Regions from separate parts of the Eubacterium limosum genome, predicted to be linked through region 3. Evidence: riboswitches for the same ligand, from Rfam matches in the RefSeq annotation. Region 3 holds a riboswitch; each other region holds the start of a gene.

Region 1 (9,845 bases), 1.4 Mb from region 3:
TTTAACGGCGCAGGATAGGAAGCGACATTTAAAAACGAAAGCAGCAGGCAAATAGGGATCAACGACAGGCGTATCCAACCTGTTTGCAGCTGTTCGAGTGTCTCAAGAAGCGGATTCCGGATAAATTTTATGATTACCAGTATTATCACCAGAAAAATCAATACCTGATTTAAAAGCTGACCGATACCATTTGGCATATACGGTGCTAAGATACCGCAGAACAGATCCTGGATCGCCACAAAGGTACACGACATAAGAAAGGAGAAAAAGGTCCTCGCATCATTATAACGGGACAGGATAATATTAAAACCAACAGCAATAACAATATGCAGCAGACGAAACTCCAGATCATTCAGAGTATATGGCAGCCTGAGCTCCATTAAAATATCAAGAATAATGACTCCGAGTATTCCCGCTCCGGTAATCAGAAAGGTTTTGGTTTTTGAAAAACGCCAGTTTGATAAAAGCAGGAAGTAGACAATGCCAAAGGGTGCGGTAATAATAATTTTCCATAAACTGAGTGCATCCATGTCTGTTTCCTCCCCTTACTTTTGATTCTATTATAACGAAAAAGAGTCCAAGATGCAAAGTGAATCCGTCACTGCATTCAACCAGCATTTAAAATGGTCATACCATTTATCCTTTAGAAGGCAGCGCATTGTCTTCCCACGTCAAAAAAACGGTGACTTCCTGAGCACCGTTTTTCTCTGTTTTTTTATTTTGCTTTTCCCTGCTCAGCCACTTTTTTCATTCGTGTTTCAATGATGGATTGGTCTCCCAGATAATAGTGGTCTGTCATATTAAAGTCATCGTCAAATTCATAGACCTGAGGAATACCGGTTGGAATGTTGACGCCCATGATCTCATCCTCTGACAGGTTTTCAAAGTATTTGACCAGTGCCCGGATCGAGTTGCCATGGGCTACCAGAAGAACACGTTTTCCCTCCAGCATATCCTTTTTGATCACATTTTCATAATAAGGGATGACACGGGCGATGGTATCCTTCAGGCTTTCTGCCAGAGGCAGCTCGCTTTTTTCCACATTTCGATACTGTTCCTGCAGCTGCGGATTTCTGGGGTCATCCGGTTCAAGGGCCGGGGGACGGACATCGAAGGAGCGGCGCCAGATTTTGACCTGTTCCTCTCCGTATTTCTCTGCTGTCTCCGCCTTATTCAGGCCCTGCAAGGCACCATAATGGCGTTCGTTAAGCTTCCAGTTCTTTACAACCGGCAGCCAGGCACGGTCCATGGTATCCAGAACCACATTTAAGGTATCCACTGCTCTTTTTAAAAAAGAGGTGTAGCAGATATCAAAATCATAGCCCTTCCCCTTTAACATGTTACCAGCGTCTGCAGCTTCTTTGATACCTTTATTCGATAAAATTACATCCGTCCATCCTGTAAACAGGTTCAGGCGGTTCCATTCACTTTCACCATGTCTTAAAAGTACAAGCTTCATCTTTATCATCTCCTGTTCTTTTAAATAATTATACCCAAAAGTCTCTGAAAATTGCATATTTTTCAAAAATGATTCCTTTTTATACTCATTATTTTCACAGCAGAGATTTATTCCTATCTTTATCTAAATTTTATTTTAGAATCAAGTTGAAGTCCCTGGTATTATCAACTATAATTGACATACAAGCAATAAAACATCAATTTTGATAATTATAATATCTGAGAGGGAGAGCTAATATTATGAGATTAATTACCCGTTCTGATTTCGACGGCCTTGTCTGTGGCGCACTGCTCAAGGAAGCCGGAATCATTGATCATTGGAAATTTGCCCATCCTAAAGACTTACAGGATGGCCTGGTTGAGATCAACGAAGATGACTGTCTGGCAAACGTCCCCTTTGTGGAGGGTTGCGGCCTCTGGTTTGACCATCATTCCAGTGAGTTTGAGCGCAACCAGCTTGAAGGCAAATACAAAGGTGAAAGCCGTATTACACCATCCTGTGCGAGAATTATTTATGAATACTATGGCGGTGAGGAACGTTTTTCACACTTCAATGAAATGCTGGCTGCAGTCGACAAGGTAGACTCCGGCAATTTGACCATTGATGAAATTCAAAACCCTGAAGGTTGGATACTGATTGGTTTTTTAATGGACCCGAGAACCGGGCTTGGACGCTGGCGTAATTTTACCATCTCCAACTACCAGCTGATGGAAAAGCTCATTGATGCCTGCCGCACCATGTCCACTGATGAGATTCTAAACCTCTCGGATGTCCAGGAGCGTATCGAAATTTATTTTGAGCAGACAGCCAGGTTCAAGGAAATGGTAAGCAAATATACCCGTACCGATGGTGATGTTATCATTTCTGACCTGCGTGGCGTAGACCCTATTTATACAGGGAACCGATTTCTTATTTACAGCATGTACCCTGAACAGAACATCTCAGCCTGGATTGTCAGTGGCAAAGGCGGACTGGGCTGTTCAGTCGCTGTTGGCTATTCTGTTTTAAACCGGACCTCCGATATCGATGTTGGCAGTTTAATGCTGAAATACGGCGGTGGCGGTCACAAAGCGGTCGGTACCTGTCAGTTTAAAGACGAGGAAATCAAAGACAAGCTGCCTAAACTGCTGAATGAGCTTGTGAACCCTTAATCGAAATTTACCTTTCTATAACCCCCGCTTCTGTCACAGGACCGGGGGCTTTTATTTTTTCTTCTTTAAAACGTTATCAAACCATGCTATAATGGATTTATTGAACAAACTCTGATGGCCTTAACCTAAATACAGGCTTCCAAAATCACCTGTCCATGGTTTTGCCACGATAGGGTAATGCTGGAAACGGCTTTACCTTCCGTATTTGAAAAGGAGTAAAAAATGAAAAAAAAACTGCTATGTATGATTCTGGCCCTTACTTTGATTTTAAGTGTGACTGCCTGCAGCCCTAAGCAGGACGCCTCATCCGACAAAACCTTCGGCGAAATCAAGGTCACAGACGCCATTGGACGCGAGGTTACTCTTACCGCACCGGCGACCAAGGTGGTGGGAACACATAATCCATCCCTAAATACCGCAGTTGTCATTGGCGGCGGCGGAAAGTACATTGCCGGCTTTGGCAACAAGGACATGGCCCGTGGCCTGTATGAGGAAGTAATCGACGGATACAATGACCTTCCCCAAATTGGTAAGGGCAAAGACATCAATATGGAAACCGTTATGGAATTAGGCGCAGACCTCGCTATTCTGCCTGAGCGTTTTGCCAGTCAGGCTGACCAGTTTGCCGAAGTTAATGTTCCTGCAGTGGTTGCCCTCCCCAATGATGAAAGTTTTGACACAGTCACGAACTCTTTAAAAATTGTGGGAAAGGCTCTGGGTGAAGACAAACGGGCTGAAGAGATCACTTCCTTTATCGATGATAAAATCAACAACATCAGCAAAAAGGTAGGTGCTGCTTCAGAAAAGCCATCCATTTTGTTTTTAGGCGGCACCAGCTCTCTCACTGTTGCGCCTGACGCCATGATTCAAACTTATATTATCGAAAAGGCTGGCGGCACCAATGCGGTCAGCGGTCTGGACAAAAAAGGTGAATTTGCCGATGTGAGCATTGAACAGATTGTAGGCTGGAATCCCGACATCATCTGGGTACCCTCCTACGCCAAATATAAGGTGGACGATATCTTGAATGACCCAGCCTGGACCAGTATCAAAGCGGTTCAGAACAAAGCCGTTTATGTTTTTCCATCCTCCCTGGAGCCGTGGGACTACCCCACTGCCTCCTCTGTACTGGGTGTCTGCTGGGCAGCCAATAATCTCCACGGAGATCTTTACAACTCAGATGATTTTATGAAGGATGTCGATGCCTTCTATCAGATGGTCTATGGCAAAACCTTTACCAAGGAACAGCTTGGGCTTCAATAAGCATTGAGGTCTTCCGGGCTGGCGGGCTTTACGATTGCCTGCCGGCCCTTTCATTTTATCTGCTATGAAGAACACAAAACATCGACATCTCATTATTATACTGACGGTTATATTGCTCACGCTCATTGTTATTGCCTGCTGTGTGGGGCGCTATACAGTTAATCCCAAGGATATGCTCCATGCCATCCAGACTAAAATGACAGGCGTGCCGGGGAATCTGGCTATGGAAAACGTCTTTTTTGTCATTCGGCTGCCCCGTGTCATTGCCGCGGTCAGCATCGGCGCAGTGCTTTCACTCTGCGGTGCGGTTTATCAGGGCATTTTCAAAAACCCGCTGGTATCACCGGATTTGCTCGGCGTTTCCAAGGGTGCCTGTGTCGGCGCGGCACTGGCGATTCTTCTGGGCGGCGGCATGCTTGCGCGCCAGCTGTCTGCCTTTGCCTTTGGCATCATCGCCATGCTCATGACCATGACCTTTCCAAAGCTTCTGCGCAACCAGAGCAACCTTGTCCTGGTGCTTGCCGGTATCATCACCAGCGGCTTTATGGATTCAATCCTCGGACTTATGAAATTCACCTCTGAAAATGATACGGACCTCACCGCCATTGTTTTCTGGCAGATGGGCAGTCTGTCTTCCATAAAAGTTCATGAAATTCTCTCTGTGCTGCCTGTCTTTGCTGTTGGTGCACTTATCCTGCTGAGCCTCTCCTTTCGGATTAATATCCTTTCCTTTGGCGACATTGAAGCCCAGAGCCTTGGGGTTAATGTCAAGAAAATCCGATGGGTCATCATCCTGATCGCCAGCCTGCTGACAGCTAGCGCTGTCTGTATCAGCGGAACCATCGCCTGGATTGGGCTGATCATGCCCCATCTTGCAAGAATGCTGGCCGGTTCTGACCATATTAAATCTTTACCGGTAACCATGCTGATGGGCGGCATTTTTCTTCTTCTCATTGATACCATTGCGCGGACCGCCACCTCTCTGGAAATTCCGCTTTCGGTTTTGACAGGACTCATCGGAGCCCCCTTCTTTGCCTGGCTTTTATACCGGCAGAAAGCAAAGGTGAGCTGATGAAGATACAGATTGAAAACCTGTCTTTTTCTTACGATGAATCCGCTCCTCTGCTAAAAAACATTGGCTTTACCCTTAGCTCTGGCCGTGTAATTTCCATCCTCGGGCCAAACGGAGCAGGGAAAACGACGCTGCTCAACTGTATTGCCGGTCTGTTTAAGCCCGCAGAGGGCAGCATCCTCATTGATGGAAGAGACATGGACTCGCTCACCCACCGGAAGATTGCCAAAATAATCGGTTATGTGCCACAGATCATTGTCCCCACCTTTTCCTATTCTGTTCTGGATTATGTGGTGACAGGCTGCGCGCCTCACATCGGTACCTTTGAACGGCCAAAGCAGATTCATTTTGACGCTGCTATGGCCGCGCTTGAAAAAATGGGTATTACAGCACTCAAAGATAAGCCCTACAACGAGATCAGCGGCGGTGAACGGCAGCAGGTCAGCATTGCACGGGCCCTTGCTCAAAAGCCATCCTTCATCCTGATGGATGAGCCCACCTCCCATCTGGACTACGGCAATCAGATTCAGGTTCTTAAAACGATCCGCTCAATGGCTTCTCAGGGCTACGGCATTGCTCTGACCACACACAATCCAGACCATGCGCTGCTCCTGGGCGATCAGCTGGCTGTTCTGGAACGTGATGGTACCTTTACCTTTGGCGACTGCAAAGAGGTATTAACCGAGCCATTTCTCAACCATCTTTACGGTATAGACCTCCGGCTTGAGGAAATCACTTCCGTTGGCCGCCGGGTCTGCTTTGCACCAAAACTATAAAATGGAGGTTTACCATGAATCCAAAAAAATTACTGGAAGAACAGCTTAAGCTGGAGGAAGCCGGGCGACCTTACGCGGTTGTCACGATTATCCGGGCTGATGGCGCCGTCCCCAGAAAAAGCGGTAAAATGTTGGTAACTGCGGATGGCAACAGCATCGGCACCATTGGTGGTGGCAGTTCAGAGCTGCTGGCCATACAGGATGCCCAGGCATGTATCCGCTATGGAGAAAACGCCATTAAGGATTATACCCTGAACAACGAAAGCGGCATGGTCTGCGGAGGTGACTTCTCGGTGTTTATTGAGGTTGAAAACCCAAGACCGCGTCTGATTCTCTGCGGCGCTGGCCACGTTGGGACTGCCCTTATGAAAGCAGCCCGACTGGCTGGCTTTGATATCACACTGGTTGATACCCGCGGGGAGGACCAGATCGGAGATGCCATCTTGCTGTCAGATACCTACGTACCCGTTGAGGACTTCTATAAAGGGATGATGGCTCTGACGATTCCCGCCGGGGCTTTTATTGTCATTACCACCTATGGTCACCGTTTTGACAAAGAAGCGCTTGCGGCAGCTCTTACTAAAAAAGCCGCCTATCTTGGGATGATTGGCAGCCGTAAAAAAATCGCAGCGGTTTATGAAAAGCTTCGTTCTGAGAGCTTTACCAATGAACAGCTGGAAGCCGTCTATGCGCCCATCGGCATGGATATTGGTGGTGAAACGCCTGAGGAGATCGCCATCTCTATTATCGCTGAAATGCTGGCAGTCAAATATAAACGAAGTGGCGTACATTTAAAGGATCTCTAAATCTATATCGTTGAAAAATTTTTACCGGAGTCTGGTCTCCGGTTTTTTATTTTTTGTCCATTGGCCTTTGAGTTGTTTTTGTGAAAGTTCGATTCATTTCAGACTCACTTTTGAGTATTTTTTGTAATTTATTCTTTTTTATTTTCTAATTCTTTTTTAAAACCCCTTTATTACCCTGTATTTTCGTAATTTTATATTTTATCTTGTTTTATGGCACACATCTTGCATTACATATTGGCATCAGAGATCTGAATCATTTTTTTAGAAAGGAAAAGAAACAATGGACCTTAAGAAAAAACGTTATATTCTCATGTTCTTTATGGGAATGCTTTACTCCTCCCAAAACGTCATGCCCTGGTTTTCAACCTACTACTACAAAGCCATGCAGGGGGCCCTCGGCTATACCGACGGTCAGCTTGGGATGCTGATCACGGTTTTTGGTATTATTGCCGTTTTTATGTACATCATCGCTGGTATTTTATCTGACCGTTTTCCGCTCAAACCATTGCTGCTCATCTCAAGCTTTGGAACCGGCGCCCTGATTCTGCTGATGGCCACCCTTCCCAGCTATCCAATCATGCTGGCTATCCAGATGGGCTTTGCTGTCACGGTTGTCTGTACCTTCTACGGCGCTTTTGTAAAATTCACCCACACCATTGGTGAAGAACATGAGCAGGGGAAAATGTATGGTTTCATGTTTGCCTTTAACGGGCTTCTTGGAATGACCCTCGGCTTCATTGCCTCAGGTATTTATGCAGGCCTCTCGGGATCAGGCGATGTCGAAGCCTTCCGCTATATGCTTTACCTGTATGCCTTCTTTAACATCCTGCCTGGTATTGTTCTTCTGTTCTTCTACAACGAAAAACGGGATACTTACCTGACCGAGGAGGACCAGGATGAAAAGTTCCAGTTAAAATATCTTGGTGACGTCGTAAAAATGCCAGAGGTCTGGTTAATCGCCTTAATGGGCTGCTGCTCCTACACTTTTAAATGCAGCGCTTCCTATTTCACACCCTACCTGACCGACGCCTTTGCCATTCCGGTTGTTATGATGAACTTTATTGCCATTTTCAGATCTTATGGTGTGCGCATTATCATGAACCCCATCTCAGGTATTTTCATTGATAAAATGAAATCTGCCACCAAGGTCATGACCGTGGATTTCATCCTCGGTATCATCGTTATTGGTATTACACTGCTGCTGCCCGGCGATCCTTCCTTTGCCATCATTGCGGTTATTCTTCTGCTCATGGTTGCAGCGATCTATAATCTGTCTGTTCCCTGCTGGTATACGCCTATCACAGAGGCCAAAATTCCAAACAAATACTACGGCACCATCGTCGGTATTGTCTCAGCCGTTGCCTTTTCACCCGATGCTTTTTTCTATCTGATTGGCGGCAATATGCTGGATAAATACGGCGAAGCAGGCTATACTTATATCTTTATGCTCGTTCTCGGTATTGTCGTCGTCGGCCTTTTGATCAGCATTATCTTAAGACGGATGATTCAAAAAAAGAACATGCAGCAGGCCCTTTAGTTTTTAATTAAAATTACAATAAAAGTGAGGTAGAAAAATGTTACGCAAAAACGCTTATGATCTGTTTCTGAGTTTGGATGATGTCGAAAAAATCCATGAGAGCACTCTACGTGTCTTAAAGGAAGTCGGTGTAGAATTCAAACACGAAGAAGTGCTGGATGTCTTTAAAAAACACGGCGCCCGTGTCGAAAACTCCATTGTCTATCTCGATGAGAATATGATTAACAACGCGCTGCAAACCGTGCCCAAGAGCTTTGAACTCCATGGACGTGCTGGTTTCTCCACCATTTCTGTCGATGGGGCCCCGGTCATCACCACTGCTGGCGGACCACCGCAGCTGGTGCATGAGGATGACTCGATTCGTGACTCTACCCTTGAAGATGTCATTAAATTTTACAAGCTCATCGAATCCAGCGATGTCATTGATGTTACCCGTATCGTATCCTCGGATACCTCGGACCTTGACCGCAGTTCTGAAAATCTTTTTAACCCGCAGCAGGCGCTGCTGTTAAAATACAATACCAAGCCTGTTTACGGCACCATTGTCAACAGCAACCATACCCGCGGTAAGAGCATCCGCCAGGGTACCCGCGATTCTATTCAGCTCATAAAAAAATTCTATGATGTGTGGGACAAAAATATTATTCTGACCGACCACTGCTGTATTTCTCCCCTTTCTGTCGGCAGTGAGGTTCTGGAAAACATGCTGGCGATGCTGGATGAGGATCAGATTGTCCAGTTCACGGTCTGCTCCATGACCAATCTGACCTCCCCGCCAAGCATTATGGGGACCGTTGTGCAGGATAACGCAACGCTGCTGGCCGCCATGGTTTTCACACAGCTTATAAAGCCTGGAACACCGACCATTTACCGTACTTTAAGCTCCCCGACAGATATGCGTGAGGTCAAGCTGGCAATCGGCAGCCCTGAAAATACCCTCCTTGGCTTTGCTGGTATCGCCATGGCCCGCTACTACGGTGTGCCGGTAGGCTCTGGGGGCGGTCTTTCCGACTCTCTTACCGTTGACTACCAGGCAGGCGCAGAAACCATGATGACCCTTCTGCCAACCTATCTGGGCAATGCAGACTTTGTTTCTCACTCTGTCGGCACCCTCGGCTCTTTTAACCTCGGCAGCTTTGAAAAGCTGGTGCTGGATGAAGAGGCTGTCTCCATGCTGAAGCGCCTCTACGAAGGCATTGCCATTTCGGACAAAAAGGACGGCGTCGACCTGATGCTTAAAGTCGGCCCACGCGGAAACTACCTCAAAGGCAGAACGCCAAAGGATTACCGTGAAGAGCACTACCTGCCAAAATACTTTAATAAGCAGGGCGATAAGCTGGCGGATCGCGAAAAATTCGGTACAGCCCTGGATCGCGCGAAAAAAGATGTACAGCGCCGCGTAGACGAATACGAGCTTCCTGAAACGACAAAGAAACAAAAGGAAATACTGAACGAATACCTCCCTGATCCTTATAAATACGAGCTTTAAGTAAAAAGGAGATGCACCCCCGAGTGCATCTCCTTTTCCTATTCTTCCTTCTCATTATATACATACTTGCGTATGAGACGGTAAGCCTTGGACTGGCTGATGTTTAAGGCCTCTGCCATTTTTCGGCTGCTCTTATAAAAAAGATAGCTGTTTTCCACCAGTCTGCGCTCTGCCTCCTCCATCACTGATTCGTAGTCGGAGGTTACAGCCCTCTTCGAGCCGGACTCTTCCTCTGAGGTGAAACGCTGAAAATCATAATCCTCGATGACCTTGCCATCGGACAGGATCACAA
Region 2 (9,845 bases), 1.4 Mb from region 3:
AAGGTCTCAAACGCGATGGGCTGGTCGGCCACTCTGCTGATGTACGCCTTCTCGCTGTCAATGAATGTGACGTCTGTTTTCTTGAATGTGTTTAAACTGCATTTAATCTCCATGTCTCTCTCCTTATGCTAAATTATGAATGTAAGTTTCAATGGTCTCTGTCAGCTTATCAGCGCTTAAACCATAGTAATCTAAAAGCTCACGGTAGGGCCCTGTCTGAGTGGACCCAGCCTCAATGCCCAGTACGTGAACCGGTGCGTGGTGCGTCATATCTGAAAGAAGTTCCAGCACACTGCTCCCAAAGCCACCGGTTGTTATGTGCTCCTCTACTGTGCACATAAGCCGGCAGTTTTTATAAGCGTTGCGGATCAGTTTTTTATCCAGTGGCTTAACGGTTGTAAAATTAAGTACTTTGACTCTATAGCCCTTTTCTGCCAGCCGCTGTCCTGCTTTCAGCGCGTCAACGCTCAGTGTCCCTGTAACCAGAATGACCACGTCATCGCCAGTGTCCAGAAGACGCTCTCCCTTGCCGATTTCAAAGCTGCGCTTTTCCAGATTCATAGGCATTTCCATGGCGTTTCGCGGCATCCGGATATAAACAGGCCCTTTGCAGGCTATAGCCTTTCTGAGCGACATTTCTACCTCATAGCCGTCGCCAGGATTAAAAATCACCATATTCGGCACTGTTTTTAAAATCGCCATATCCTCCAGCGCCTGGTGTGTAGAGCCCAGATTAGAATGAGACAGACCGCTGCTTGAGCCAATGATCTTTACGTTCATGTTCGCGTAGCCCACGTCATTCCGGATCTGTTCAAAGCACCGCATACTGATAAAGGGTGCGATCGCTGATACCACAGGCACTCTGCCGGATTCCGCCAGACCGGCGCAAATACCGATGGCGTCCTGCTCGCTAATCCCAACCTCTAAATATTGTAAGGGCAGCGCGTCTTTAAAAGGGTTCATGCCTGAGCCCGCACCAGAATCACAGGATACTGCCATAACGCGTTCATCTGTTTTTCCAATTTCCAAAAGCACTTCGCCAAAGACATCTCTTGGGTTTAACTTTGTTCCTGCCATTATGACCACCCCTTTGCTTCCTGATAGCTGTGTAAATCTTCCAATGCCTGTCTGGCCTCCTCAGAATCCTTCCCAGGATTCCAGTGGTGATACTTCACATTGTTTTCCGCAAAGGACATTCCCTTGCTCTTGATGGTATTGGCAATAACCATTGTTGGCTTTCCTGCCTGAGCAGGCGTCTGTTCAAAAATATTCAGCATTGCCGCCACATCATGGCCGTCCACAATCTCTACCGCCCATCCAAAGCTTTTATATTTTTCCGCAAGATCTGCACTGTTGAGCACCTCTTTTGTTGTACCGTTGATCTGCAGGCCGTTTCGGTCGATAATGGCAACCAGATTGTCGAGCTTATGGTGCGCTGCAAACATTGCTGCTTCCCAGTTAGAGCCTTCTCCCTGCTCGCCGTCGCCCATAAGTACAAACACACGGTTTTCATGGTCTTTAAGCTTTGCGTCCAGAGCCATGCCGCAGCCAATTGGCAGCCCATGCCCCAGAGCGCCGGAGCTGAAATCCACACCCCGGAACTTTTTCATATCCGGATGACCCGGCACGATTGTCCCCAAATGATTATAGCTATGCAGTACCCGTTCACTCTCAAATCCCTTTTCAATCAGCGTTCCATACAGCGCCAGGCATTTATGACCCGCGCTCAGGATAAGGCGGTCTCTTTTTTCCCATTTGGGTTTGTTAACATCGACCTTCATCACTCCAAAGTACAGTGTCGCCAGAATGTCCGTACAGGACAGGGACGGTCCGGCATGACCATCACCATTCTCTATAATGGTTTTTACAATATCATTTCGGATATTAAACGCCTTTCTCTCAATTAATTCGATTTTATCCACAAGTAATTCCCCTCTCGGTCATCATTAGTGGTCATGACCAGTTAAGACTAGTATAGTTGCAGTGTAACCGTTTGTCAAGCCTTTTTGCCCCTCTTAAATTGTCTATATTTTAACGATTTTAACTGGTCATGCTCTTCTGAGACGTAATCTGGTGCTTTTTCTTTTAACCCGTCATGGTGTAAATTTTTAGGGAAATTGGTATTAATTTTTTAAGCTTTTTATTAAGAAAAGAGGACCGGCAAGCTTTGCCGGTCCTCTCAGAAATTTTTATTTAGCAGCAGCAATCCAGATCATTACCGCATTTACAATTTGACATTTTCTTTTGCATGATGGTTTTAACCAGTTCCTCCTGGCTTAATCCCGACCAGTCCAGCAGCTCTTTATTGGATGGATACTCGCCGCTCTTGACGATTTTTCCGTCCAGCATCACTGCCGGCAGGGCTGCTATTCCCTTCTCATCCATAAGCTGCTGGATCTCAGGCATCTCCTTATAGAGTGAAGGCTCCTGCATAGGGTTGTAACGGATAATGTCTTTTCCCGCTATTTTCAGATTCTCTACCATGGTGGTGATCCGCATGTATTCTTTATTACCCATGGGCTCACACTCGCCAGCATAGCACTGGATATCCGGATCGAAAATTTCTATATGATGCATCATTATGACACCTGCTTTCGTTTTTCTTTCTAAATACCCCAAAGCAACAGGCCGAAACGCTTTCTGAGTGTTCTTAAGGCTCACACTTTCCGCCAAACACTTCTTCCAGCTTATTGAGGGGAAAGGGTGTCCTCGCCAGCGGCTTGACCGCAATGGACATGAGCAGTGCTGGATTGTCATCTGCCGCAATGCGATTTGAACTGAGCACACCACACAGACGGCATCTGTGAATGATCGCCCACTCTCCATTTTTCCGAACCCAGACGCTCACCGGCTCCATAACACCATGACATAAGGAAGCGCGGTCCCCGGGCTTTTTATCGACATGGAGGCTTGACAGGCATTTGGGGCAATGGTTCCTGTGCTCACTGCCAGCTCCTTCCGGTGCGACGGGAGCACCACACACCTTACACACAAAGCTTTCTGTGCAGGCTGTACGCCTGTAGTCTGGCTTCTGCTGCGGCTTAGAAGGTTTTCCGCCCATACTTTGATAGGCGTCGTACCGTTCTCTTTCAATACACTCCTCCCGAAGCGCCTGCAGCACCGCACAGCCTTCCTCATGCGTATGCGTACAACTGCTGAACGCGCACTGATGAGCCAGCCGGGCAATTTCTGGAAAGGTGGTATTTTTTTCATTCTCTGCAACGGCCTGCAGCGCAAAATCACGAAAGCCCGGGGTATCAATAAGGCAGGTATTTTGGGGGCCGCACTCCATCTGGCTGCTGTGAGTGCCTGGAAATTTCACCGGGGTTTCCACTTCCTCCGAGAGCCTGCTCAGAATTTTATGGATCAGGGTCGATTTACCGCAGGACCGGTCGCCCACGACCACCCCTGTTTTGTTTGACACTTCCTCTATCATGGCTTCCATCTCAGCCTGCTCTGACCCGGCAAAGACCAGGTCTGCGGTTTGCCGATAAAGGTTTATTTTCTCCTCGAGCAGTTCCCTTTCCCTTTCACCCACCATATCCCATTTGCTGATCAAAATAATGATTTTAACTCCTGCCCGTCTGGCCGCAATAACAGCAGATTCCAGATAACCTGCCTGATGCCTGAAATACTCGGCTGTCACAACGGCTAAAAGATAGTGTACATTGGCCGCTATTAGTATTCTTTCTCCTGGCGAACGCCGGCTTCCCCTGAAAACCTCTGTTTCTCTTGGCAGCACTTCAGATAATTTATATGTATCGTTATCCACAGGGCTTATTGCCACACGATCTCCAACCACCAGCGCATTTTTCTCTGAAACCATCGTCTGTGGCAACAGGCAGGTCAGCAGCTTATCTCCAGCCAGAACCTGAGCCTGCTTATTCATTATTTTTACAACCATCGCCTTTATCTTATTTTTTTCTGCATCTTGTATCTGAATATTTTCTTTTACTTTTTTCTTTCTCATTTGTTTTCTCCAATCTGTTTTTCAGGAATTGCCCCTTTCCTGCACAAACATTATACATGCTCTTAAACTGGCACAACAACCGCCTTTATTTTTCTGAAATAAAAAAGCGCCGCAGGGCTTTTAGCTGCGGCGCTCTCATCACTGGTTTTCCAGCTTACATTTTGCAATAATTTTATGTATACTTTTGGGAGACAGGAAATAAATCTCCGAAAGGCGGGCGGCAGACATACCCTCTGTATACTGCCTGTAAATTTCCCGGTTTCTCAAAAGCGTTTCCTGTTTTCGATTGGTATTCTGCCCCCAGCCTTTTCTGTTTGTCTCTTTGCGGGGCACATATATGTATTCTCCGTCAATATAATCCTGAATTTTGTCAAGAAGTTCTTTTGGCAGCACGTCGCCTGCCTTGATATAGCTCATTATGCTCCTCCTAATTTATTTTTTTAGGATTAAGCAAGGGCTATACACATATCATTATTCTGATGTCATGCGATAGCCCCTGCTATGCACAACGATCCGATGCGTACTTCATAAAGCTTTCCCTTTCGTCGTAAATTTGAATACAAAAAGCCCGCGGCCAACACACCACACCTATAAAGGTGCAGAATGCTCCTGCGGGCAGTATAGATCAAATATAAAGCCGTACAACCGCAAAAGCCGTTGCACCGCCATGAGATTCGATAAGTTGAAGCAGTCTGTCTGGTATGTTTCTAAAAAGGTCAGCAAAACAAAGGAGTCCACCCCCATCATCGCTGTACCCTTTCAACTGTATTTAGTTGAGAACCCTGTAAACAGACAAAACCGACATCAACACACCTCTTTCAATCATTTTTCTAAATTATAACATCTGGGCCGTTTCTTGTCAAAACGCCTTAAATCTTGGCCGCAATACATGCCATCCGCTCTGCCTCCTCCACATAGACCAGGTGCAGGGCTGTGCGGTATACGGCACTCAGAGTTTCTTCACTCAATATATCGCCTACTGTGCCTGTTATCATGTGCCCGTCTCGGTCCAGGATGCCTGCCTTCCCTTCCAGCAAAATCGGCTGGTCCGGATTATGGGTTGTCATGATAACTGCGTAATCACGGCCGCACAGTTTTTTAATGAGCCGCATAATATTCAATTGATTGCCGTAGTCCAGCGCGGAGGTCGGTTCATCAAAAAGAATAATTTCCGGCTGCTGGACGATGGCTCTGGCGATACATGCCTGCTGCTTTTCACCACCGCTGATCTGAGTACAGAGACGGTGCGCGAGGTGTTCAATGCCGAGCAGCGCAATGGTTTCATCTACAATTTCGTAATCTTTTTTCTTTGGCGTCACCAGCATTCCCACATGCGCGGCCCTTCCCATAGCAATATAGTCCCTGACAGAGTAGCCGTAGGTTATTTCCGTAGTCTGGGGGACATAAGCAATTTTAAAGGCTGTTTCCCTGGAGCTCATTTTATCCAGACGCACACCGTCCACCAATATCTCACCGGTTGTCAGAGGCGTCAAATTTGCCAGGGAATTAAGGAGCGTTGACTTGCCCGCTCCGTTTGGGCCAAGGATGGTAAAAATCTCTCCCTTTTCCAGTGTGAATGAAATATCGGTAAAAACATTTTCCCTTGTGGGATAGGAGAAGCCTGCTTTTTTCACTTCCAGTAATGCCATATCACGCACTCATCCTTTGTTTGATCAATACCCAGGTAAAGAAGGGCGCTCCGATAAAGCCGGTTAAAATACCAAGTGGAAGCTCCCCGCCGGTAAGCGTCCGGGCCAGGGTATCAATGATGATCAGAAATCCGGCGCTGAGCAGTGTGGTAACCGGCAGCAGCCGTACGTTGTTGCTGCCCACCACCATTCTTCCAAGGTGTGGCATAACGAGTCCGATCCACCCGATGGTTCCGCTCATACACACTGCCGAGGCTGTCAGCACAGTAGAGCAGATGATGGCAATCCCTCTCTCAAAGCGCAGATTAACGCCCAGAGACCGCGCCTCATTATCCCCGAGAGATAAAATATTAATTCGCCACCGCATGATAATAAGCACTGCGCCGCTGATGATCATAATCGGCGCAATGGCCATAAGCGTGGGATAGGTAACCTTCGCGATGCTCCCCAGCTGCCAGTAGGTCATATCAGGCAGCTGAGTATCCGTATCTGCGATGTATTTTGTCAGACCAATGATCGAATTCATAAATCCGCCTACAATCACACCAGCCAGTACCAGCATCAGGGTTGAATTACGGTGCATCAGCTTAGGAATGGAGGTGGTGACAAACACTGTTAAAAGACCGCCCGCAAAGGCCAGCACCTGTGTCATTCCACTCCCCAGACTCATCAGGATTGCAACAGCCGCACCCACACAGGCTCCAGCGGAAACCCCCAGAAGATCTGGCGATACCAGAGGGTTTTTAAACATCCCCTGATAGGTGGCCCCGGCCAATGCCAGGGAACCGCCGACCAAAACAGCAGCCAGCACACGCGGGAGCCGCAGGTTGATAATAACATCATACATTGTCTTATCCCAGGTTGGTGTGATGGGGAATATCTGGGACAGCAATATTTTGACAGCCTGTACTACCGGTACATGATAACGCCCCACACACAGCGCTGTTAAAATAAGCGCAATAACAATAATCGCTGCCAGTGCCAAAACTAAACCCAATGGCCTGTCTTCTGGATTTTTCACCTTGTTTTCTTTTATATCTCTCGCCATACAATTTTGTCCTTTTATTTTCAAAAAAGCCGCCGAGCACTCGGCGGCTTTGACTGTTTATTCTTTCACATTATTTCTTTATGCCCCTTAATCCGGCTTAGCGCCCATCCGGAGCATTTTTGCCAGCTAAGATCGCATCCGCGTATTCATCTGAAAGATCATAGCCTAAATAATCTTTGTAGAAGGAAATGGTTTCCTTTTTCATGTCAATATCTTCGAATTTATCAGGGTATAAGGTTTTAGCCACCCAAAGTACCTGCAACGCAGACTCTGAACCAAAACGGTCCCACTGGAAGGTCCCCTGCGGGTTGCGGTAAACCTTACCGTCCTGAACCGCTTTCAGGTTTGCCAGTGACGCGTCGCTCATCAGGGCATCATAGGCATCTGCCTGTCCAGTTCCGCCAACAATGATCACATCCGGATTAATGCTCAGGAACTGCTCCGGTGTAATTTCCTTGCTCATTCCCTGAAGAATCCCATCTGTAGATAATTTGCCGCCAGCCATGGTCAGCCATTCTTCCTGCATTGTACCATTTCCAGTTGTTTTGTAGGGACTGGTGCCGCTCTGTCCATCGACATAGTGTACAACAGGTTTGTCTTCATCTTTTACATCTTTTAAGCGGTCCTGAACCAGCTTAATGTTCTTTTCCAGATACTCAACGTACTTGTCCGCCCGTTCCTTTTCGCTGGTTCCCAGTGCTTCACCGGTTTTTAAGACAGATTCTTTTAAACCGTCATAATTATTGAACATCATACAAGCAGCGTTAAGGCCGGCAGCGCGGTAAGCTTCGGCGTCCTCATCGCTAGAGGTAATAACCAGATCCGGTTTCAGGTTTAACAGCTCTTCAGCAGTCACGTCGCCATTTCCGCCGACTGTCTGTTTTTCCATAATGGCTGGATTAACGATCTGCATCCAGATAAAGCTTGGCTTCTGCAGGGTAGCCATGTAGGCAGTCTGCTTATCCTGCGCTCCCAGCGTAATCATAATCTGGTTGCTGGATGGCCAAAGGTTAATGACCGATTTCACTTCTGCCGGAACCGTTACATCAACACCCGACATATCAGTAATGGTGCGGTCACCCGCCGCATTGTCTGACTTCGCTGTGTCACCGTTGTTTTGTGAACAGCCAGCTGCAGTAAAGCTGAGAAGCACCAGCACTAACAGCACAGATAGGGCTTTTTTAAATTTTTTCATTTCTCACATCTCCTTCTTTCCCTATATTTTATATATAAAAAAGGGCATACTCCGTTTAAGAATATGCCCGTTTGGTATCAAACAGCTCAATTGCATTCTTCTCAAATACGGAAAGCGCAGGCGTTTCCCCCTACACTCATCGGTCCGCAGCCATGGGATTTCCTTTAGGCCTGTGGACTCGAATGCATATTTAATTTTACAGCTCCAGTTTTCCCGGTTTCCACCACATGACATAGGTTTCAGTCTCACGCCTGAAAGAGACGCCGCCTCCCGGTAAATCCGTAAGCCACTCATCCACGTTTTTCCTGAAAACTTCTTCCCGGTCTTCCGGTACTGGATGCAGGGTTCTCAAATCATTGTACGCTGCTTCCCGGCTTTCGTAATCGCAGTGAAAGCCATCTGTCACAATTTTAACGTTTGGGTTTACGCCCATATCGTAGAGCAGATTAAAATTCACATTATATCCAAGCAAACGGTTCATTGGAGGTATCGGCTTCAGCGCATCATCCACACCGTAAAACAAAGCATCGTGCACATGCTTCAAGCTGGGGTTTTTGGCCCAGCAAAGAATAAAGACATATTTATTTGCCAATGCATTCAGCTTGATAAGGTCAGCGAGGGCTGTTGTCCGTGACGCGATGACAATATCATGCTTTTCGATATTCTCACCGGGCTTTACATCATCCCAATTCAAAAGCCTGGTGGTCAGATTTGACACACCGGCAGCGTCAGCGTTTTCCTGGCACTTTTCCAGCATTTGCTGCGCCACATCCAGGCTCGTGACACTTTTCGCCATACCGGCGATCGGTACTGAGAGCCTGCCAGGTCCACAACCCACGTCCAATACTGTATCTTCCTTTGTAATAATCAAAGCGTCCAGCTGATTCTGTGTATACTCTCTTTCCAGCTGCGCCATTTTATTATACATTTGCGCAACCGACCCCCACATTTTAGCAGGATCACTATCCATGGGGCCTGCCTTAGCTGCTGGATGGCTTAATTCTGAAATTGCTGCCCAATTTACTAATCCATTCATAATTTCACCGCATTTCCTGTTTTACCGGATCATTTCTTTAGTTGATTCTGAAAACATTTACTTTTACATTTTATCGCTTTTTTTAAAAATTGTCCATACAGTTTCCACTAAAAACAATTTTTTACCCTACGTTTTCCATTTTCTAAACTTCTGTCATTTTCTCCAATACCTTGATGATCGTCTGGAAAATCTGATCATTAGAAGGCATACGGTTAGGCGCTCTGCCCTCCCCGTTTTCAACAAAAATACAGCCATCTTCCTTCAAAGTCTGGATATTCCGCTGCACGCTGGGCTTGCTATACATCATCGGATTGATATTATTTGCAAACACAATGGGCGCTGTGGTGGAAAGAATAGTCGTCGTCAGTAAATTGTCCGCTATGCCATTGGCTGCTTTGCCGATAGTATTGGCGGAGGCTGGAGCGATCAGCAGCAAATCAGACTGGTCGGAGGTTTTGTGCTCAGGATCCCATACCTTTGGTTCCTCAAACTGGTCGATTTCAACAGGATTCCCCGACGCGCGCCGCAGTGGAAGCGGTGTAATAAAATTAAGGGCATTCGGGGTTAATATCACCTTTACCTCTGCTTTTTCATTTCGCAGCATCCGGATAAGTCCAGTAATCTGGTCAACCGGCGTACACGCCGTAATCCCAATGGTTATGTTTTTTCCAATCAGCATTTTCATTTCTCCTGTAAACATTTAAATTTTCTTATTCATTATAGCACAAATAGATCTGAACTCATAAGCCGCTCTTAAATTTATATAAAAAAGACCCTTTCATATATAAAAGGGTACTTTATCATTATTTCCATTCACTCGTTCACTCTTTATTTTTTGTAAATATATGCATAATAGTAAACACAAGGCACGATTATGGCACCGCCGATAATATTGCCGATTGTGACAGGCAGCAGATTATTCACAAACATCTGTCCCCAGCTGACAT
Region 3 (9,845 bases):
GCCCTGCATGGCTTCCTCCACCCGTTCCTGAAGCAGGACGGTGATGGGCGCGGTGATAAAGGGAACGGTTAAGCCCACAAAGAGCATAAACCCTAAAAAAACAAGAAAAACTGGTGAAAGACCGAGCCCAAGACTGAAGATACCACACAGGGTACTGAAGACCATGATGGTGGTTACACGGCTCTTAAAGCCGCCCCAGGCGGCAATGAGGAGACCGCCGATCATGGCGCCGACACTGTAGATGACTTCGTTGGCAGTCAGATACCAGACCTCCCCGCCAAAGGTTCTGGCAATGAGGAGGGGCGTCAAAAAGGCTGTGGGTGTCACTAAAAACATGAGCAGCGCATAAAAAATAAGCAGCACCTTGATAAAAGAATGCCGGTAAGCGTAGAGAATGCCAGTTTTTAAATCGGAAACAGTGCCCGTGTCCTTGGCAGACTCAGCCCGTTTGTGGGGTGGAATTTTGAGGAAAGAAAGCAGAGAAATACCAATGATGGCAGTGACAACGTCAATGAAAAAGGTCGATTCCACAGACACAGTGGCCAGCAGGGCGCCGCTGACTGCCGGAGCCACAATCATGGTCATGTTCTGGAGGCTTCCGTTAAAGCCGGTCACACGCATGAGCATGCTTTTGGGCGTGATCTGCGGAATGAGCGCGTTGACGGTAGGGGTCTGGATACCAGTGCCGACCGAACGGATAGCAGATACCAGGAAGATAATCCATAACTCACGGTAGCCCACGAAAAAACTGAAAGCCAGCCCCAGTGTGGACAGGGCAACCAGAGCGTCGGCGCAGATAATCAGATATTTCCGGTTGTATCGGTCTGCCCACACGCCGGCAAAGAGGGAGATCAGTACCTGTGGAATAAAGGTGACAAGTGTGGAAATGGTCAGCATTATCCCAGAGGTGGTGGTCAGAGTGACATACCAGATAATGGCATACTGGGTGAGTGAAGAGCCGAGCAGGGAAACGGTCTGGCTGGTTAAAAAGAGGATGATCCGTTTTTTCCAATCTTTATCGCGGGTACTGGCTTGCTGGTTCATTGGTTCCTCCTGAGGGCGGCTGCCCTTTAGTTTAAGGTGATAAAATCCTGAATGACCGGATTGTCCGAGGCTTTAAAAGCTTCGACACTGCCGTTAAAGAGGAGCCTGCCGGAATCCATAAAGCTCAGGGTGTCACAGATGCGGTAGGCCTGGCTTGGGTTATGGGTGATGATGATAACGGTCAGTCCGGCTTCACGGTTTCTTTTAATCAGCGCGGCTTCAATAATTTTCAGGCTCTGAGGGTCAATGTTGGCGGTGGGTTCATCCAGAAGCAGGGTATCCGGTGAAAAGGACAGCGCGCGGGCCAGGGCTGTTTTCTGGGATTCGCCGCCGGAAAGCTTTTTGGCGTTCTGTTTTGCGATCTCCTCGATTTTAAATTCTTGCAGCAGCCCCTCGACGATGGGAGCGGCAGCAGCTTTTCCGTACTTGCGTATTTTCAGGGGGTAGGCGATGTTATCATAGACCGACATGGCAAAAAGGTAGGGGGTGTGGCTGGCATAAGTCAGCTTTTTCAGCACAGCTTCATCACCGGGGAGGCCGTTGTAGGTGATGGCGCCGCTGGTGGGCGCGAGAAGCCCGGCGACAGATTTCATCAGCGTGGTTTTTCCCGAACCGTTAGGGCCTAAAATCCCGTGAATTTTCCCGGATTCAAGGCACAGGCTGTCCAGTGACAGGACGGTTTTTCCGTGATAAGTTTTGGTGAGTTTATCAATCGCGATTTGCATAAGGATCTCCTACCATATATTTGTACAGGATTGAATTGGTCACAAAGGAGATGACCAGCAGAATAATGCCCATGGCGATGGAAACCGCGTATTCGCCCATGTTATTGTTCATGGCAATAAAGGTGGTCATGACCCGTGTATAGTTTTTGATATTGCCGCCCACGATCATCACAGCGCCGACCTCGGATACAGCCCGCCCAAAGCCGGTGACCAAAGCGATCATGATGCTGGCCTTAAGCTCCCGGATCAGCAGGAAGAGAATATCCCGGCCGCCAGCCCCAAGGGTTTTTCCCATGGTTACCACAACCTGGCCGTTGACGGTGGTGTCGTTAAACACAATGCCCATAATAATAGGCGTAACGAGGATCACCTGGGCGATGATCATGGCGGTGGGCGTGTACATGAGCTTTAAATGCCCTAAGGGGCCGGAGCGGGCGAGTACCAGTGAGGTGAACAGGCCGATGATGACCGGCGGAAAAGACATAAAAGTGTAGAGCAGCCGGGATACGATCCGCTTTCCCCTGAATTCCTTAATGCCGAGCAGGATGCCCAGGGGCACGCCGAGAACGGTGGAATAAATGGTGGAGGAGAAGGATACGTATAAGGAAAGCCCGACAATCTGGTAGATTTCCGGGTCGCCGGAGATCAGCAGATGGAAGGCCTCGATGAAGCCATTGATAATATAATCCATAGGAAACCTCGTCAGTCTGTCAATTCAAAATCAGCGCCCGAAAAACGGACGCTGACAAATTCTAAATTCAGTTAATGCTTATTTGCTGGCGTTTGGCACAAAGGTTGGTTCGCCATTGATTTTATAATCGGCGATGGCCTTTTGCGCTTCGTCGCTTAAAATCCATTCCTGGAATTTTTTGGCGCCGTCGGTATTCAGCTCAGCACTGACCTTGTCAGGATTGACGACAATGACTCCGTACTGGTTATACAGGTTATCGTCTTTTTCCACAACAACCTCAAGATCCAGATTATCCTTCATATTTAACCAGGTAGCGCGGTCAGACAGGGTATAGGCTAATTTTTCATTGGCCATTTTCAGGGTATCGCCCATGCCAGAGCCGGATTCGATGTACCAGGGCTGTCCTGCCGGGGTAACGCCTGCTTTTTCCCACAGGCCCAGCTCTTTGGTATGGGTACCGGATTTGTCGCCTCTGGATACAAATTCAGACTGGGTTTCAGCAATGGTCTGGAAGGCTTTTACCGCGTCGTTTGGAGCGACTTCTTTCAGTTTTGCCGGGTCATCCTTACTGCCCAGAACAATGAAGTCATTGTACATAACGTCAAAACGTTCGATGCCATAGCCTTCCTTGACAAAATCCTCTTCCTGAGATTTTGCATGAACCAGAAGCACATCGGCTTCTCCGTTTTTGCCCATTTCAATGGCTTTACCAGTTCCAACGGCCACAACCTTTACGGCAATGCCGGTTTCCTCTTCAAACTTGGGCAGGAGCACATCAAGCAAACCGCTGTCCTGTGTGCTGGTCGTGGTGGCCATAATGATTTCACCGTTGGAGCCTGGCTCCAGCTTTTCGGTTTTAGCAGTATTGTTGCTGCTGCATCCTGCCAGGCCGATGACCATGGCCAGAGTCAGCAGCGCGGCCAGAACCAGTGTCAATTTTTTTTTCATTTCTCTTCCTCCTTGATAATGAAAATTAAATATATAAAAGAATAATCTTCTATACCATTGTAATTTGCGAGGAGGAAATAAACGCAGACCGCACGTTTAGTTTACCAACTATCCTTCTCACACTGGAAAGCACAGCCGTTTCCCGCTGCACTCTGACGATTTTGAATCCATGGATTGACTTTAGGATAAAAAATTCGGATAGATAAATCTTTAAAACGATTTCGATATGACTATTTTAACAGAAAATGGCGAAGAATTCAAGCGGCAGTACTAATTGACAAGGGCTGTCAGGCGTGCTAGGATTAATCTGTCAGAAAAACACAGGGATTAGAACAATATTGAGGAGTAAAAAATGAAAGAAATACATATTTGCATTGGCAGTGCCTGCCATGTCAAGGGTTCCTATCAGGTGGTACAGCGCTTCAAGGAGCTGGTGGCCGAACGGGGCCTCGAAAATGAAGTGGAGCTGATGGGTACCTTCTGTCTGGACGCCTGCAGCGACGGGGTGGCTGTCAAGGTTGACGATCATATTTATACGGTTAAGCCAGAGGGCGTGGACCAGCTGTTTGACCAGATAATGGAGGGAAATAATGGGTGTCATTAATTTTACAAAGGCAAGCTGCCGGAATTGCTATAAATGTATCCGATACTGCCCGGTAAAGGCCATTAAGCTAATGGACAATCAGGCTCAGATCGTTGAGGACCTGTGTATTGGCTGCGGTAACTGTTTTCGGATTTGTCCGCAGAATGCCAAATATGTGGCCAGCGATGTGGACAGCATCAGGCAGTGGCTGGAGGAAGGGCCGGTGGTTCTGAGTTTGGCGCCGTCCTTTCCCGCCGGGTTTAATGCAGAAGACCCCCTGCAGGTGCTGAGCGGACTCCGGGCTTTGGGATTTACAGTGATTGAGGAGACCGCCATTGGGGCAGAGCAGGTCTCAAAATACTATGCCAAGGATTACTGGGGGACAAAACGCCATGTGATCACAACCTCCTGTCCGACAGTTAACATGATGATTGAAAAATACTATCCCGATGTGGTGGAATACCTGAGCGAGGTGGTATCTCCCATGACCGCTCACGGTATGATGCTGAAGGAAAAGTATCCCAACGCGAAAGTTGTGTTCGCAGGGCCCTGCATCTCAAAAAAGATGGAAGCCGTCGACGCTGCCAGGCCGATCATCGACGGAGTGCTGACCTTTGATGAGCTGGATGTGTGGTTTAAGGAAGAAGGCATTAATGTATCCGATATGCCTACAGGCGGCTTTGACGCGGCTGGCTGTAATGTGGCGCGGTTCTATCCGCTGGCCGGAGGTGTGGAAAAAACCAGTATACCAGGCGTGCAGGGCGTCCGGCGGGTCATAAAAATTGATGGCCTCAAAAACTGCCGTGACTTTCTGGATGATATCGGTAAGCTGGAGGGCCAGTACTGGATCGAAATGAACGCCTGCGTCGAGGGCTGTGTCAACGGCCCGGGCAATACCCACAGCCCTCTGGTCAAGTATGAGCGGATCGAGCGTGTGACAGATTACATTAATAATAATGCCCGCAAAGACCCGGAAGCAGCTGAGCAGGCGCCGGATTTCAGCCGTGGCTTCGCTGTTGAGAAGAAGGACCCCTTTGCGGGTGTGCCGGAGGAAGCCATTGAAGAAATTCTGCGGCAGACAGGAAAGTTCACCCCGAAGGATGAGCTGAACTGTGGTACCTGCGGTTATGACAGCTGCCGTGAAAAAGCCGCGGCAGTTTACTGCGGCATGGCGGAGTTAGACATGTGCCTGCCCTTTATGCGCAACCGCAACGAGGCCATCTCTAATCTGATTATCGCGTCGACACCAAACGCCATCGCGGTGCTGGACAAGGATTTCAGGATTGTTGATTTTAACGGGGCGGCCGAAAAGCTGTTCAAGACCGCCAAAACCGATGTGCTGCACAAAAATTTCGTTGAAGTCTTTGACTACAACCCGTTCAAAAAGCTGGACAATGTCGAGGGAAATTACTACAGCGGCCGGGGACTCTACACCCGCGGCAATATCCATTTTATGGAAATTCTGACCTATATCCCAGGACAGAAGATGTACATGGGAATATTTGTGGACATCTCCAGAGAGATCAAAAAGGAACGGGCATACCAGAAAATGCAGGAAGAAACCCTGGACATGGCCCAGAAGGTCATCGACAAGCAGATGCGTGTCGCCCATGAAATCGCAGAGCTGCTGGGTGAAACCACTGCCGAAACCAAAGTTACACTGACCCGGCTGCAAAAGGTTGTAGGAACAAGAGAGGAAGAACAATAATGGCTTTTTTTGTCGATATTGCCCATGACAGCATCAATAAGCACCATCAGGAGCTGTGCGGTGATAATGTGGAAATCCGCATCAACGATGAGAGCGTGATCGTTGTTCTGGCCGACGGGCTTGGAAGCGGTGTGAAGGCCAATATCCTGGCGACCATGACCTCCACCATTGCGGCGACTATGCTGGAGGATAAAATGTCGCTCAAGGATGTGGTAGAGACGTTGGAGGCCACCCTCCCGGTCTGCCAGGTTCGGAAACTGGCTTACTCGACCTTTACCATCGTCCAGGTTTACTGGAAGACCCGGCGGCTTTATATTGTTGAGTTTGACAATCCGCCCATTGTCTACATCCGGGACGGGGAAATATTAGAGCTTGAGCGCCACCCCATCGAGTTCCAGGGCAAACAGATCTACGAAACCACCATGAAAATTGAGGAGAATGATGTTCTCGGCTTTTTCAGTGACGGCGTGATCCACGCCGGGGTGGGAACCCTGCTCAATTTCGGATGGCAGTGGGAGGACGCGGCCGACTATCTTCTGGCACGCACCTATGATGAGAAAATGGTCACCTCAAAGGATATCTCCATGCGGATGATAGAGACCTGCAACGACCTGTACGGCGGCGAGCCCGGTGACGACACAACGGTTGTGGTGATGAAGGCCGAGGAGCACCAGTATGTGACGTTGTTCTCAGGTCCTCCTCTGGACCGCACCAAAGACCAGATGATCAGGGAGATTTTGGACGAAGCCAAAGGCACAAAGGTAGTGTGCGGCGGCACCGCCAGCAACATTGTGTCGCGGGAGTACGACGAGAAGATCGATATTGATCTTGACACCATGTCGGAACGGGTACCGCCGGTTGGCCGTATGAAATCCATTGACCTTGTGACCGAAGGGGTGCTGACCATCCAGGAAACAGTCAATATCATTGAGGATTATATCCACAAGCGCCGGGGTCATGAAGTCTTTGAGGGAAATAACGGCGCGTCCATTCTGGCAGATCTGCTGGTAAACCACTGCACCCATCTCGATCTGATTCTGGGCAACTCCATCAACCCGGCCCACCAGAACCCGGATTTTCCCGATGCGCTCAGCTCAAAGTGGAAGATCACCCAGCGGCTCATCGATTTGCTTAAGGAGCTCAACAAATCTATCAATATTGTGTACGTGTACACAGCCGGCCTGCGGGCCGGCTTGTTTAAGTTGTACTTAAGCGGTAAAATATAAACTTCTAACATAGCATTGATTCTTGACACTAAATTCAAAAAAGTATAAAATAGACTTTATAATGAGTGTCTAAAAAAACAATAATAACAAAATATTTACTTTAGGGAGGTGAATGTTATAGACATATTAACTATATGCTTAATCGTTGGTATAGTCATTGCCTTTGGCGTTGGGTATTTTATCCGAAAAAACGTTGCTGAGGGCAAGATAAATAGTGCTGAAGAAACAGCCAAGAAAATCGTAAACGATGCAGTCAAAGAGGGCGAAGCCCAAAAGAAGGAAATGCTGTTTAACGCCAAGGAGGAATCCTTAGCTTTAAAGGAAGCCATTGAAAAAGATAACCGCGAGAGACGCGCCGAGCTCCAGAAAACGGAAAACCGTTTGATCCAGAAGGAAGAAAACCTGGATAAGAAAGCGGCGAATCTCGAGCGCAATGAGGACAAGCTCGAAAGAAAAAACAAAGAGCTTGATAAGAAACAGGAAAAACTGGACAGCCTCTATGAAGAACAGGTCAAGGAACTGGAACGTATTTCAGGCATGACCTTTGAGGAAGCAAAACAGATTTTACTGGATGATGTTGCCAAGGAAACCCGCGCCGAAGCGGCGGTAATGATCCGCCAGATCGAGGCAGAATCCAAAGCGACAGCAGACAAAAAGGCCAAAGAGCTGATCGCGCAGTCCATTCAACGCTGTGCGGCAGACCATGTGGCAGAAAATACCATTACCGTGGTCAACCTGCCAAATGATGAAATGAAAGGCCGTATTATTGGCCGTGAAGGCCGTAACATTCGTACACTGGAAACCTTGACGGGCATAGACCTGATCATTGATGATACGCCGGAAGCCGTTATTCTTTCCGGTTTTGATCCGATCCGGCGTGAAGTAGCCCGTTTGTCACTGGAAAAACTGATTATTGACGGACGAATCCATCCAGCAAGAATTGAAGAGATTGTAAAAAAATCTCAAAAAGAAATGGATGCTCAGATCAAGGAAGTTGGAGAACAAGCCTGTTTTGACACAGGTATCCACGGATTACATCCCGAAGTTGTCAAGCTGTTAGGACGTCTGAAATACCGTACCAGCTACGGCCAGAACGTGCTCAAGCATTCCATTGAGGTTGCCCACCTGGCAGGTCTGATGGCCGCTGAGCTGGACGCCAACGTTAAAATTGCAAAACGCGCAGGTTTGCTGCACGATATCGGTAAAGCCATCGACCATGAGGTTGAAGGAAACCATGTCGAAATCGGCGTAAACCTGTTAAAGAAATACAAGGAAAACAAAAATGTGATCCACGCGGTAGAGGCCCATCACGGCGATGTGGAAGCCACAACCATTGAGGCTGTGCTTGTACAGGCTGCTGACGCCATCTCGGCCGCAAGACCCGGCGCCAGGAGAGAAACACTTGTCTCCTACGTGCAGCGGCTGGAAGAGCTGGAAAAAATCGCCACCTCCTTTGATGGTGTCGAAAAATCTTTTGCAATCCAGGCTGGGCGTGAAGTGCGCATAATGGTCAAGCCAGATTCTGTCAACGACGATGATATGATGATGCTGTCTCGTGATATTGCCAAGAAGATTGAATCTGAAATGGAATATCCAGGGAATATCAAGGTCAACGTCATCCGAGAAACCAGAGCCGTAGAGTATGCTAAATGACGCTGAGTCCAAATTTCAAAGAAATTTGGCAGCGAACAGGAGTGTAAGCGGGTGAGCGGCAACGAAGCTAACGCAGATGACGAAAAAATCATCCTGAAAGGATGGAAAGATTTTTGAGGAATCTGTGCTCCGATGTAGAGTCCAAATTTCAAAGAAATTTGGCAGCGAAGCGATTAAAAACTAAAAAGGGGAGGGGCAAAGCCCCTTCCCTTTTATTTATTCATGAAAAGAAGACTGGAGTAACGATGAAAATATTAATGATTGGCGATGTGGTCAGCCGGCCGGGGAGAACGGTGCTCAAGGAACAGCTGGGCGGCCTGATCGAGGAATATCAGATTGATTTTACCATTGTCAACGGCGAGAACGCTTCCGGCGGAAACGGCATCACCGAAAAAAATGCCAAAGAGCTGTTTAATCTGCCTATTGATGTCATGACCATGGGCAATCATGTCTGGCAGCAAAAAGAAATGGTCAATTATATAGAGAAATTTCCAAGGATTATAAGACCGCTCAACTATCCGGACCCCTGCCCGGGCAAGGGCTATGATTTTTTTGAGCACAATGGCAAAACCATCTGTGTGATGAACCTGTCCGGACAGATCTTTATGCCGGAGCTGGATTCCCCCTTTAACCTGTTCAGCCGCGTATGGCCGGAAATCGAAGGCAAATTTGATCTTTTGATCGTGGATTTCCACGCCGAGGCCACCTCGGAAAAAATTGCCTTTGGGTATTATCTGGACGGAAAAGCCTCCATTGTGGTGGGAACCCATACCCATGTGCAGACTGCGGATGAGCGGATTTTGCCCGACGGAACCGCCTATATTACCGATTTGGGCATGACAGGCCCTTTAAATGGGGTCATTGGGGTGGAAAAAGACATTATTATAGGTAATATGGTGACCAAACGGCCAGAGCGTTTTGTCATCGAAAAAGCGCGCCCCTGGCAGATTAACGGGATCGTGGTTGAGATTGACGACAAGACAAACCAGCCGGTTAAAATCGAACGGGTATACCGGATTTATGAGGAGTAGACAATGAGAGCAAGAGTAGCAGAAAAAGTAGAAAACTGTATTGATTCCCTGACATTGAGCCTGTCGGAAAAGGCAAAGGCTTTTCGTGAAGCAGGTGAATCGGTCGTGAGCTTTGGAACCGGCGAGCCCGATTTCACCACGCCGGAGTACATCTGTGACGGCGCTAAGGCCGCCATCGACGCCGGACACACCAAATATGACGCAGTGACTGGGGTAGCGGCGCTGCGCAGTGTTAT

The links. A riboswitch is a leader RNA that binds a small molecule or an ion and turns the genes downstream of it on or off. The one in region 3 is predicted to bind molybdenum cofactor.
Region 1: it holds a riboswitch for molybdenum cofactor, as region 3 does, so the genes downstream of both, B2M23_RS20380 (ABC transporter substrate-binding protein) here and B2M23_RS13650 (ABC transporter substrate-binding protein) in region 3, are expected to answer to the same signal.
Region 2: it holds a riboswitch for molybdenum cofactor, as region 3 does, so the genes downstream of both, B2M23_RS06890 (ABC transporter substrate-binding protein) here and B2M23_RS13650 (ABC transporter substrate-binding protein) in region 3, are expected to answer to the same signal.

What each region holds. Positions count from the first base shown of each region.
Region 1 covers NZ_CP019962.1:4,334,546-4,344,390, forward strand. The annotation lists gene B2M23_RS20365 (sensor histidine kinase) at 1-530, opposite strand, end outside; gene gpmA (2,3-diphosphoglycerate-dependent phosphoglycerate mutase) at 716-1,459, opposite strand; gene B2M23_RS20375 (DHH family phosphoesterase) at 1,699-2,610, shown strand; molybdenum cofactor riboswitch at 2,708-2,842, shown strand; gene B2M23_RS20380 (ABC transporter substrate-binding protein) at 2,833-3,873, shown strand; gene B2M23_RS20385 (FecCD family ABC transporter permease) at 3,938-4,945, shown strand; gene B2M23_RS20390 (ABC transporter ATP-binding protein) at 4,945-5,721, shown strand; gene B2M23_RS20395 (XdhC family protein) at 5,736-6,527, shown strand; gene B2M23_RS20400 (MFS transporter) at 6,808-8,064, shown strand; gene B2M23_RS20405 (trimethylamine methyltransferase family protein) at 8,102-9,553, shown strand; gene B2M23_RS20410 (sigma-54 interaction domain-containing protein) at 9,592-9,845, opposite strand, start outside.
Region 2 covers NZ_CP019962.1:1,480,223-1,490,067, reverse strand. The annotation lists gene B2M23_RS06930 (transaldolase family protein) at 1-113, opposite strand, end outside; gene B2M23_RS06925 (transketolase family protein) at 124-1,077, opposite strand; gene B2M23_RS06920 (transketolase) at 1,077-1,922, opposite strand; gene B2M23_RS06915 (arsenic metallochaperone ArsD family protein) at 2,194-2,580, opposite strand; gene rsgA (ribosome small subunit-dependent GTPase A) at 2,651-3,970, opposite strand; gene B2M23_RS06905 (CD3324 family protein) at 4,109-4,387, opposite strand; gene B2M23_RS06900 (ABC transporter ATP-binding protein) at 4,840-5,619, opposite strand; gene B2M23_RS06895 (FecCD family ABC transporter permease) at 5,621-6,667, opposite strand; gene B2M23_RS06890 (ABC transporter substrate-binding protein) at 6,765-7,862, opposite strand; molybdenum cofactor riboswitch at 7,941-8,058, opposite strand; gene B2M23_RS06885 (class I SAM-dependent methyltransferase) at 8,059-8,898, opposite strand; gene B2M23_RS06880 (flavoprotein) at 9,041-9,577, opposite strand; gene B2M23_RS06875 (formate/nitrite transporter family protein) at 9,727-9,845, opposite strand, start outside.
Region 3 covers NZ_CP019962.1:2,911,924-2,921,768, forward strand. The annotation lists gene B2M23_RS13635 (MFS transporter) at 1-1,044, opposite strand, end outside; gene B2M23_RS13640 (ABC transporter ATP-binding protein) at 1,071-1,769, opposite strand; gene B2M23_RS13645 (ABC transporter permease) at 1,753-2,460, opposite strand; gene B2M23_RS13650 (ABC transporter substrate-binding protein) at 2,539-3,408, opposite strand; molybdenum cofactor riboswitch at 3,503-3,620, opposite strand; gene B2M23_RS13655 ((2Fe-2S) ferredoxin domain-containing protein) at 3,761-4,012, shown strand; gene B2M23_RS13660 ([Fe-Fe] hydrogenase large subunit C-terminal domain-containing protein) at 3,999-5,699, shown strand; gene B2M23_RS13665 (PP2C family protein-serine/threonine phosphatase) at 5,699-6,925, shown strand; gene rny (ribonuclease Y) at 7,034-8,578, shown strand; gene B2M23_RS13675 (TIGR00282 family metallophosphoesterase) at 8,824-9,609, shown strand; gene B2M23_RS13680 (pyridoxal phosphate-dependent aminotransferase) at 9,613-9,845, shown strand, end outside.